Regions from separate parts of the Ruminococcus sp. 8Y-12 genome, predicted to be linked through region 3. Evidence: predicted binding sites of a transcription regulator. Region 3 holds the regulator's gene; each other region holds the start of a gene.
What was found. Region 3 encodes HrcA, which represses chaperone genes, less so after heat shock. Its sites were predicted from a motif close to TGTTAGCACTCNNNNNNNNNGAGTGCTAACA; they were not measured.
Positions count from the first base shown of each region.

Region 1: the regulator HrcA is predicted to act here: its motif matches at 1,736-1,766, upstream of htpG (molecular chaperone HtpG).
Region 2: the regulator HrcA is predicted to act here: its motif matches at 1,495-1,525, upstream of AC0THY_RS01825 (Hsp20/alpha crystallin family protein).

Region 1 is NZ_CM176623.1:3,150,239-3,153,523, reverse strand. It holds gene htpG (molecular chaperone HtpG) at 1-1,658, opposite strand, end outside; gene AC0THY_RS12155 (TraX family protein) at 1,870-2,598, shown strand; gene AC0THY_RS12150 (glyoxalase) at 2,595-2,852, opposite strand; gene AC0THY_RS12145 (Cof-type HAD-IIB family hydrolase) at 2,864-3,285, opposite strand, start outside.
Region 2 is NZ_CM176623.1:469,316-472,600, forward strand. It holds gene AC0THY_RS01820 (LacI family DNA-binding transcriptional regulator) at 1-910, shown strand, start outside; gene AC0THY_RS01825 (Hsp20/alpha crystallin family protein) at 1,006-1,422, opposite strand; gene AC0THY_RS01830 (hypothetical protein) at 1,598-2,059, opposite strand; gene AC0THY_RS01835 (DnaJ C-terminal domain-containing protein) at 2,160-3,134, opposite strand.
Region 3 is NZ_CM176623.1:2,987,349-2,990,633, reverse strand. It holds gene grpE (nucleotide exchange factor GrpE) at 1-664, opposite strand, end outside; gene hrcA (heat-inducible transcriptional repressor HrcA) at 723-1,808, opposite strand; gene AC0THY_RS11320 (hypothetical protein) at 2,148-3,281, shown strand.

The DNA.
Region 1 (3,285 bases), 160 kb from region 3:
ACATCCGCATCAATGCGCATAAATTTTACGTCCTCATGCTTCTGCTCCACATGGCTGATAAAAGCAGAGTCGATATTGTGCTTCAGGATGACCGCATCCATTCCGTGTTCCTTAAACATATTGATGTACTGGCTCTGCTGAACTTCATCGGTCACATAAAAGAGTGTTGTTTTCTCTTTCTCTTCAGCGTCTGAAGACTGGTCTGTCTCTTCCTTTGCCGTATCCTCTTTTGCATTCTCTTCTTTTACGGCCTCTGTTTCATTGGCATCCTCTTTCTTATTCTCAGCCACAAAGTCCGTGAAAGTCAAGTACTTGCCGTCCAGGTTTTTGTAGAGGATATAGTCCATCATCTTGTCGCTGAATTTGGAATCCTTCAGACAGCCGAACTTGATAAACGGGCTGATGTCGTCCCAGTATTTCTCATAGTTTTCCCTGTCTGTCTTGCACATTCCGGACAGCTTGTCAGCCACCTTTTTGCTTATATAGTCAGAGATTTTCTTTACAAATCCGTCGTTCTGGAGTGCACTTCTGGACACATTCAGAGGCAGGTCCGGACAGTCGATTACCCCTTTTAAGAGCATTAGAAACTCCGGAATCACTTCTTTGATATTGTCCGCGATAAACACCTGGTTATTGTACAGCTTGATGGTTCCCTCAATGGAATCGTACTCTGTATTGATTTTCGGGAAATACAGGATTCCTTTTAAGTTAAACGGGTAATCCATATTCAGGTGAATCCAGAACAGAGGCTCCTTGTAATCCATAAATACCTTGCGGTAAAAGGCCCGGTACTCCTCATCCGTGCACTCATTGGGATGCTTTGTCCACAGGGGAGCAATATCGCTGATGGATGCAGGGCGCTTATTTATTTTTACCATATCTCTGGCGGGAGAGACCTCTACCATCTCTTTCTCACCATTTTCGTTCTCCTGCTCCTCTGTCTTCGCCTCCTCATGGATGCGCTCAACCACCACGTCATCCTCTGTCAGCTCGTTCTCCTCAATGGTCTCATACTGCTGTTCTGCATCCGCGTTGGAGAGGAAGATCTCAATGGGCATAAAGGAGCAGTATTTTTCCAGCACTTCGCGCATGCGGTACTCATTGGCAAATTCCACGCTCTCCTCATTCAGAAAGAGGGTGATTTCTGTTCCCACTTCTGTCCTGCCGCCCTCTGCCAAGGTGTACTCTGTGCCTCCGTCACACTCCCAGTGTACTGGTTTTGCCCCTTCTTTGTAGGCAAGGGTGTCAATGTGCACTTCATCTGCAACCATAAAAGCAGAGTAGAATCCCAGACCAAAATGTCCGATCATCTCATCGTCATTAGTCTTGTCCTTGTATTTCTCCAGAAAATCGGTGGCTCCGGAAAAGGCAATCTGGGTAATGTACTCCTCCACCTCATCCGCATCCATTCCAAGGCCGGAATCAATAAACTTCAGGGTCTTTTCCTTGGGGCTGACCACCACCTCTACCTTTGCCTTATACTTCTCCGGAAGGGTATACTCTCCCATCACATCCAGTTTCTTCAGCTTAGTGATCGCGTCACATCCGTTGGACACCAACTCCCTGGCAAAGATGTCATGGTCGGAATACAACCATTTTTTTATAATCGGGAAAATATTCTCACTGTTAATGGATAAGCTTCCTGTCTTACTGCTCATTTGCAAACACTCCTTTGTATTTTTTTCTTGATATCTAAAATGTAGTTTAATACGCCTGGTGCAAAATGTCAAGAGAAAATTAGCACTCGTTTCAGTCGAGTGCTAACAATCTGTATTTTTACATTTTCCCCTTCCCCTGAGCTCCTTTTTCTTTTATACTGGTACCGTGAATAAGATGTAATCGTAAGAATCTATCTAACAGGAGAAAAACATGGAAGCTGTAGAGCAAAAAAAATATGCCGGCATAACCGGCAGTACCCTAAAAATAATTGCAATTGTCACAATGTTCATTGACCATATCGGGGCAGCTGTCCTGGAATATGCCCTGCGAAATTCCCAGCCCCTAAACGCCAACCCCGGATTGTGGGACCAGGTCTATCTGGCTGACCAGATCATTCGCCAGATCGGACGCCTGGCCTTTCCCATCTTTTGCTTTCTTCTGGTGGAAGGCTTTCTTCACACCAGCAATGTCAAAAAGTATGCGCTGCGTCTTGCCCTCTTTGCGCTGGTCTCTGAGGTTCCCTTTGACCTGGCTGTCTTTGGGACACTCTTTGACCCTAAACACCAGAATGTATTTTTCACCCTTCTGATCGGTCTTTTGGTCATGATTGCTGCTGACCGCTTCCGGGAAAAAGTCTGGGTCCAGGTAGTAATCTATGCAGCCGGCATGGCCGCAGGTCTTCTGCTTCAAACGGACTACGGCTACAAGGGGGTTCTGCTGATCATTATACTGTATATTTTCCGCTATGAGCGCAAGACACAGGCGCTGGCAGGAGCGCTCACCATCTCCTGGGAGTTGACGGCGCCCCTGGCTTTTCTGCCCATCCTGGCCTACAACGGAAAACGCGGGCTTTCGATGCGCTACTTTTTCTACTGGTTTTATCCCGTGCACCTGCTGATTCTCTGCGCACTCAGGCCTTTCTTCATGCAGCTCTTTTAAGCCTCCACCACCAGAAATCTGCCATCCGGCAGCGCAAACACCTCAGACGCATCTGCCAGTTCGTCATCCGACAGCTCAGATGCGTCCATACCGCTCTCCTCGAAATACTCTCTCACTTCCTCCAGAGACTCCACAACCACTGCCATACAGTCCTCCAGAAACTCCTCTGCCTCCTTGGGCGTATCCGCCACCTTTTCGTCAAACAACTGCAGCTGGTCGTTTAAAAATACTTCTAAATATTCCCTTTTGTACATCCCTGTTCCTCCTACTGTTCATCCAATACTTTTTTCATCACTTTTAATACACCGTCATGGATGTTGGCCTGGGCAATATGCTTTGCCGCTTCCTTTACTGCCTGCTGGGCATTTGCCACCGCATAGCTCTCTCCAGCTGCCCGCATCATTCCGATATCATTCATATTGTCCCCAAAAACCATGGTTTCTTCCGGACGTATGCGAAGAGATTTCTGGATGGTACGTATGGCATTTCCCTTATCCGCGTCCCGGTCCATAAAATCCAGCCATATTTCCCCAGCCACTGCCACATTTAGACGGTCCCGGTACTTTTCAATCAGTCCGTGGGCCAGCTGCCTGATGTTCTCTTTTTTGTAAATGGAACATTTGATATATTCCACCGGCTCCTTTAATAGGTCCTCCACCAGATTGACCTTGTTGTGGTACCCGTTTA
Region 2 (3,285 bases), 2.5 Mb from region 3:
GGAGATAAAGGATAAAATATGGTCCGCTGCCAGAGAGCTGGGGTATCTCCCCAATGAGAGCGCAAGAAACCTGAAAAAAGGGGCGTCTTCTGCCTCTGCGCCCTTAAAGGTCTCTGTTCTGCTGTCCAGATTTGACTCCCTGGAAACTGATCCATTTTTTAAAGAGGTGTTCCGCCACATTGAAACAGAACTCTTTGAGCAGCACTGCATCCTGAATCACGTGCTGTACGCCCGGGATCTGATGGACAGCTCCTTCTGTGACAGCGGCTCCACCAGCGGGCTCATGATCTTAGGCCGGTGCCCCCAGTCCCTTCTCCCAAAGCTCAAAAGCCATTACCGGAACATTGTGGGAATCGGCCGCAATCCTACGGAGTATGAGATTGATGAGATCGTATGCGACGGAGTCATGGCTGCACGAACAGCAATGGAGTATCTGATTTCCCTTGGACACAGGAAGATTGCCTATATCGGGGACTGCAGCTCCGAGACCCGTTTTACCGGTTACCATGAGTCTCTCATCTCCCATAAAATCCCCTTCCACTTTCAGAACGTTCACCCCACAGCCCAGACAGAGCCTGAGGGCTATCTGGTGATGCGCTCCATCATGGAAGGCACGGATAAACCCACTGCTATTTTCTGTGCAAACGATGTCACAGCTTTGGGGGTACTGCGGGCCTACCATGAATTTCCTCAGACAGAATACCAGCCCTCCGTGATTTCCATTGACAATATCGAAGCTGCGCAGGACACCACCCCTCTGCTCACCACCATCAATATACCCAAGGAAGATATGGGACGCCTGGCGGTTACGCTGCTGATCAGCCGCATTCGGGGAAAGCACACGGAGAATGTGCGCCTGGAGGTACCCTGCAGGCTGGTGGTAAGAGAGAGCTGTTATCTCTTAAGATAGGATACGGTGTTTCATAAATTACTATAAAAAGAATAGAGCCTGCCCGGGAGATTCTCTATGAACCTCCCGGACAAGCTCTAAAACCATTTGAACATTTACTGAATCTCAATTAGTTTCGGCTTATCTTCAATTTTCTTCTGTGTCTCTTTGGGAACAACCAGTCTCAAAATTCCATCCTTAAATCCGGCCTTGATGTCTTCCTGCTCCAAATGATCTCCCACATAGAAAGTTCGCTTGCACGTTCCTGTATAGCGCTCCTTGCGGATGTAACGCCCCTTCTCATCCTTCTCTTCTTTGTTGTCTGTCCTGTTTGCGGAGATGGTCAGGTAGCCTTCCTTCAACTCTGCCTGGATATCTTCCCTGGCGTATCCCGGAAGCTCGATGTCTAACGTGTAAGTGTTTGCGTCCTCTTTTACATCTGTCTTCATCACCTGCGCAACATTGTTGTCATAGCTGCGGCTGAAAAACGGGTCTCTAAACATCTCATCAAATAAATCAAAAGTTCTTAACATAGTTCATTCCTCCTTGAATAATTTATCTAAATGTTTACTTGTTTTATTTGTTATATATTTTATAGCACAGATTGTTAGCACTGTCAAGAGGTGAGTGCTAATATTTTTAATTTTTTTTTGCAAACCCTAAAATAAATGGTTTGCAATTACTTTTCCTCCTAGAGAGGAACTATACTCAGACAATACGCTTCGCAAACATCTCCGCATTGATATGCCAATATCCATCCTCTTTTACGGTTACATTCTGCCAATGAAAACGGTTCTCCTCAATCTTGGTAAAAACCCACTTTCTCCTTTCATCATCAAGGTACGTCAGTACGATCATACCGTCTTGTTTTCTTGCTTCAAGCCGTATTATATTTCCTGTGTAACCATAAGCAACATCCCATGCGTGCGTTTTGGGATTGTAAATGCGAAGTGAAGTACCATATTCATAATCTGGCAAGATAATCACATCCTGAATCGCCATTCCTTCAAGAACCCATGAAAAATGCCACTCTCCTTTTATTTCGAAAGAATCGTTGCGGTCAATATAGTCGATTTGCCAGCTGCCAATAAGCTTTCCAAAATAATTGTACTCATCGGGCAGTTCTATATTTTTACTTTTGCTTACCAGTGCTTTTAAAAAATCTTGCATATTCTAATTCCTCCTTAGTCAGATCCAATTTTCCAGCTGTACTAACCTGAGGTTAGCTTTCTAAAATTGCCCTAATATATTTATATTCTTTGCAATGTTTTCAAAATACCCGCTCAAACTCTTTCAATTTCTCCCTGGCCTCAGCGCTGAGGCTGCGGGGTACCTGAATCTCCACCACCGCGTACTGGTCTCCATGGACGGAGGGATTCTTCATGGAGACAATGCCCTTCCCTCTCAGACGGACCTTTGTTCCGGGCTGGGTTCCCGCTTTGATGGTACAGAGTACCTCCCCATAGATTGTACGGATCTTTACCTCCCCGCCCAGGGCAGCGGTTGTAAATGGGATGGCAACCGTGGTATACACATCCATTCCCTCCCTTTTAAACCCAGGTTTCTCTTTCACTGTAATTTTCAAAAGCAGATCCCCGGCCCGGCCGCCACCAGTGCCAGCCATACCCTTTCCCTTTAGTCGGATTGTTTTTCCTGTATCTATGCCCGCAGGAATATTCACCTCATAAGTGCGCATGTTTCCTGCGCTGTCCTGCAGACGAATGATTTTATTACCGCCCAATGCTGCCTCATCAAAACTCACCTCCACATCTGCATGCAGGTCTGATCCTTTTGTGCAAAATGCGTCTTCACCAAATCTGCTGCCTTCAAACCCTTTTCCCCCATATTCCTCTCTCTGAAATCCATGTCTTTGAAAGCCCCCGCTATAATACCCCCTGGTACCGGTGCCGCGAAATGCATCTCCGAAAAAATCGCTGAATAAATCATCCATATCTCCATTTCCCTGGAAATGAAATCCCTGATATCCCCTGTATCCATTCGCCTCTGCGGCCCCCTCCTCAAAAGCGGCGTGGCCAAACTGGTCATACTGTTTCCTCTTTTCCTCATCTCTCAGAATATTATAGGCCTCTGTGACCTCTTTGAACTGCTCTTGGGCCCTTGCATTTCCTGTATTGCTGTCAGGGTGATATTTTTTTGCCAGCTTCCGGTATGCCTTTTTGATTGCGGAGGCATCGGCATTCCGGTCCAGACCTAAGATTTCATAATAATCTCTCTTAGCACTCACTGTCCTCACCTTCCTTCTTTTATAATAAAAACGCATGGGTCTCGTAAAAAATAAGAGGCCAAGCAATTGACCTCTCGTTTTTTACGTCCTCCAGGCATGCCTGTGTTTTGTTCTATATGTAATATAACATCTATTATCAGTGATGTCAAGA
Region 3 (3,285 bases):
TACTGTGCCTTACCACGGTATCCCGGTAAGTGTAACCCTTCTGGAACTCCTCGGCAATGATATTCTCACCCAGTTCCTCATCCTCCACATGCATCACTGCATTGTGAAAATTGGGGTCAAATTCCTGACCCACAGCCTCAATCGGCTTTACTTCCAATTCCTCCAAAGTAGACATCAGCTGTTTGTAGATCTTATCCATGCCCTCCACAAAGGGATCATTCCTGCTCTCATCCGGAACCTGCGCCAAGCCTCTCTCAAAATTGTCAACCACAGGGAGCATCTTTTCGATCACACTCTTTGCGCCGACCTCATACATGGAGGCCTTCTCCTTCTCCGTCCTCTTGCGGAAGTTATCAAACTCTGCCATCTGGCGTTTCAGCCTGTCAGTAAGATCTTCGATCTGCTGATCCTTCTTGTCTTTCTTATCCTTCTTCTTACCAAAGAAGCCTTTCTTCTCTCCCGGACCGCTTCCCTCAGGCTCCTTTCCCTTGGATTCCTGACCGCTGCCATCCTCATTCTCAGAGGCTTCCCCGGCATTTTCCTCATCCTGTGAATCTTCCTCCACAGCTTCTGTATCCGTTTCCTCCTCGGTCACTTCCCCAACCGTCTCACCAGTCTCATTTTCCGCATCGGAAACAGCGTCCTTGTTCTCATCTATCTCCATATCCTTTTGCAGCTTTTCCTCAGACACGCTCTCTACCGCCCTTCTTCATCCTTTTTCGTTACTCTTGTTTTTGGTGATTCCTCTCTCTGCCTACCGAGACGGAAGAGTCCTCACTCGTCTTGTTAAATATCTTATCCAACTGCGTTGTCAAAGTTTTCAGTGTGCTGACTACTTTGTCGTAATCCATCCTTTTCGGCCCGATAATTCCTATCGTTCCCTTCATTCCCTCACCTAATTCATAGGTTGCTGTCACCACACTGCAATCCCGCATGGTCTGTACCGGAGATTCATTTCCTATATAGACCTGAATGCCCGTGTTCTCCTCCGCTGTCATAGTCTCTGCCACCAGATTTGCCAACTGCTGTTTCTCCTCAAATGCACTGATCAACTCACTGGCCTTTTCACTGTCGCTCAACTCCGGATATTTGAAAATATTGGTTGTGCCGCTGGTATAGATCTCTAAGTCCTCATCATCCATCTGAATGGCCTCTGCTACCGCATCCAATACACTGTTGACCACCTCACTGTGTATCCCTGCCTGCTCCTTGAGCTTCGCGATGGTAACCAGATTGATCTGTTCCATGGTCAGGCCGTTTAAGCTGGTGTTCAGCAGAATATTCAGTTTCAGAATCGTCTCATTGTCCAGCTGATGGTCAATGCGGAGCATCTTGTTCTTAACCACATTCCCCTCTGTCACTACAACCGCCAGCAGCTGGTTTTCCGCAATGACCGAGAGCTGTATAAATTTCAGCTTTGTCCGGTGATACTGAGGAGAGGTGATCATGGTTGCATAGTTGGTATTGTTGGCCAGCACCTTTGCCACCTGCTTCAGAACCAGATCCATCTTATCCTGCTTCTGGATCATCAGCTCCTTCATCTCCGTGACTTCTTTTTCCTTCTCCTCCATGAGATGGTCCACATAAAAACGGTATCCCATATCAGAGGGAATCCTTCCGGCTGAGGTGTGGGGTTGGAGGATATAACCCATATCTTCCAGATCAGACATCTCATTGCGGATTGTAGCGGAACTCAGATTTAAATCCGCATACTTGGATATGGTTCTGGAGCCAACCGGTTCCCCGGTTTCCAGATAAGTTTTAATGATAGCGTACAAGATTTTCGTCTTGCGTTCATCCAACTGCATCTTTAAATCCTCCCTCCCTTTTTTGTTATTAGCACTCATCTTGGTAGAGTGCTAACATCTATGTTCCTAAGATAGCACTCTTAATTTTCTTTGTCAATAGTATTTATGTATTTTTTAGAAATTATTTTTCATTTATAGGTTCATTAGATTGATACCAGTTCCTCACTTTAAAGGGCTATTTGGACAAAACCATGGAAATTCAAGGAAATCTACCGTTGACATGGTTTTTTAATGATGCTATATTTTAAAAAAATGAGCAAGTTTGATCTAATTAAAAGAGATACCGGCGCTTTTCCCGGGTCCGAAAAAACGGGGATTCAGAAAAAACAGGAGGGAAACATGAATAATAAGAACAAGTTAAATCGGGTTTTACTTTTTCTTTCGGCAATTGTACTGCTGGGCTTCGCAAAAACAGATGTTTGCGCGGCAAAGTCTTATGATTCGGTAAAAATATCTGCAAAGGACCCGGTGGTGGTCATCAGAACCTCTTATGCCACCGATAAATTTGAGGATGGAGGGTTGGGTGGCGTCTATTCTGCGGTTCCTGTCAAAGATACGGACTGCTATCTATTATACGATGTAATTATCTGGGAAGATCGCATAAGTCTCTATAAATTTGACAATAATCTGGACGATAAATGGAGTGAATATGCCCAAAAAAACAATGTGGACAGCATGACAGAAAGCCAATACCTAAAGGCAGGATTGGACTTTCGAGAGTCTTATCTCATAAAATCTGTCAAGTGTAAGAACCTGGAAGGAGATGTGGAGAAAGATAGCAGTAAGCGTTTAGCCGCATACAAAGCTTTTTTCAATATAATCCATAAGCGCTCTCCCTCCCGGCACATCGTCATCAAGTATTCTGGCCATGGAGGAGGAAGCTCCTTCTGCGGCTGCTTAAATTTGAGTGATACCAAAAAGGTTATGAATTATGGACTGAAGGTATTTGGGCAGAAATTTGCGATCATTGATTACGGAACAAACTGTGTCTCAGGAACGACCAGCGTACTGAATTTTTACAAATCTTATACAGATTATATGGTTGTATCACAATTGGATTTTGGCGGATGGGAGTGGGATAAATGGAATTATGACATTTACCGCAAGGTGGACAGCGATGAGGTTTATTCCAGGATGTTCCGAAAGGGAGAAACCATTCGGAAAGCCGCCCTGCGGCTGGGAGGCCAGCACAAAAAAATGTGGCCCTACGGGAAAAAATATATGAAAAAAAATAAGATTCCCCAATCCTCCACTGTGGTAAAGATGAAAGAATATACAAATCTAATGAAAAGTCTGAAAAAGACGGGGGCAACACGATATCATTGGGATCTCTACACCATGGTTAAAAAATATGGCGGGAGCAGTCTTCTCAAAAAGTATAAAAAAGCAATCATCTATTATTCCAATAATCAGGCATATTTACGCGGAAAATGGACGTATGGAAGAGGCGTTAATTTTGAAGGCTTTCATTAAAACA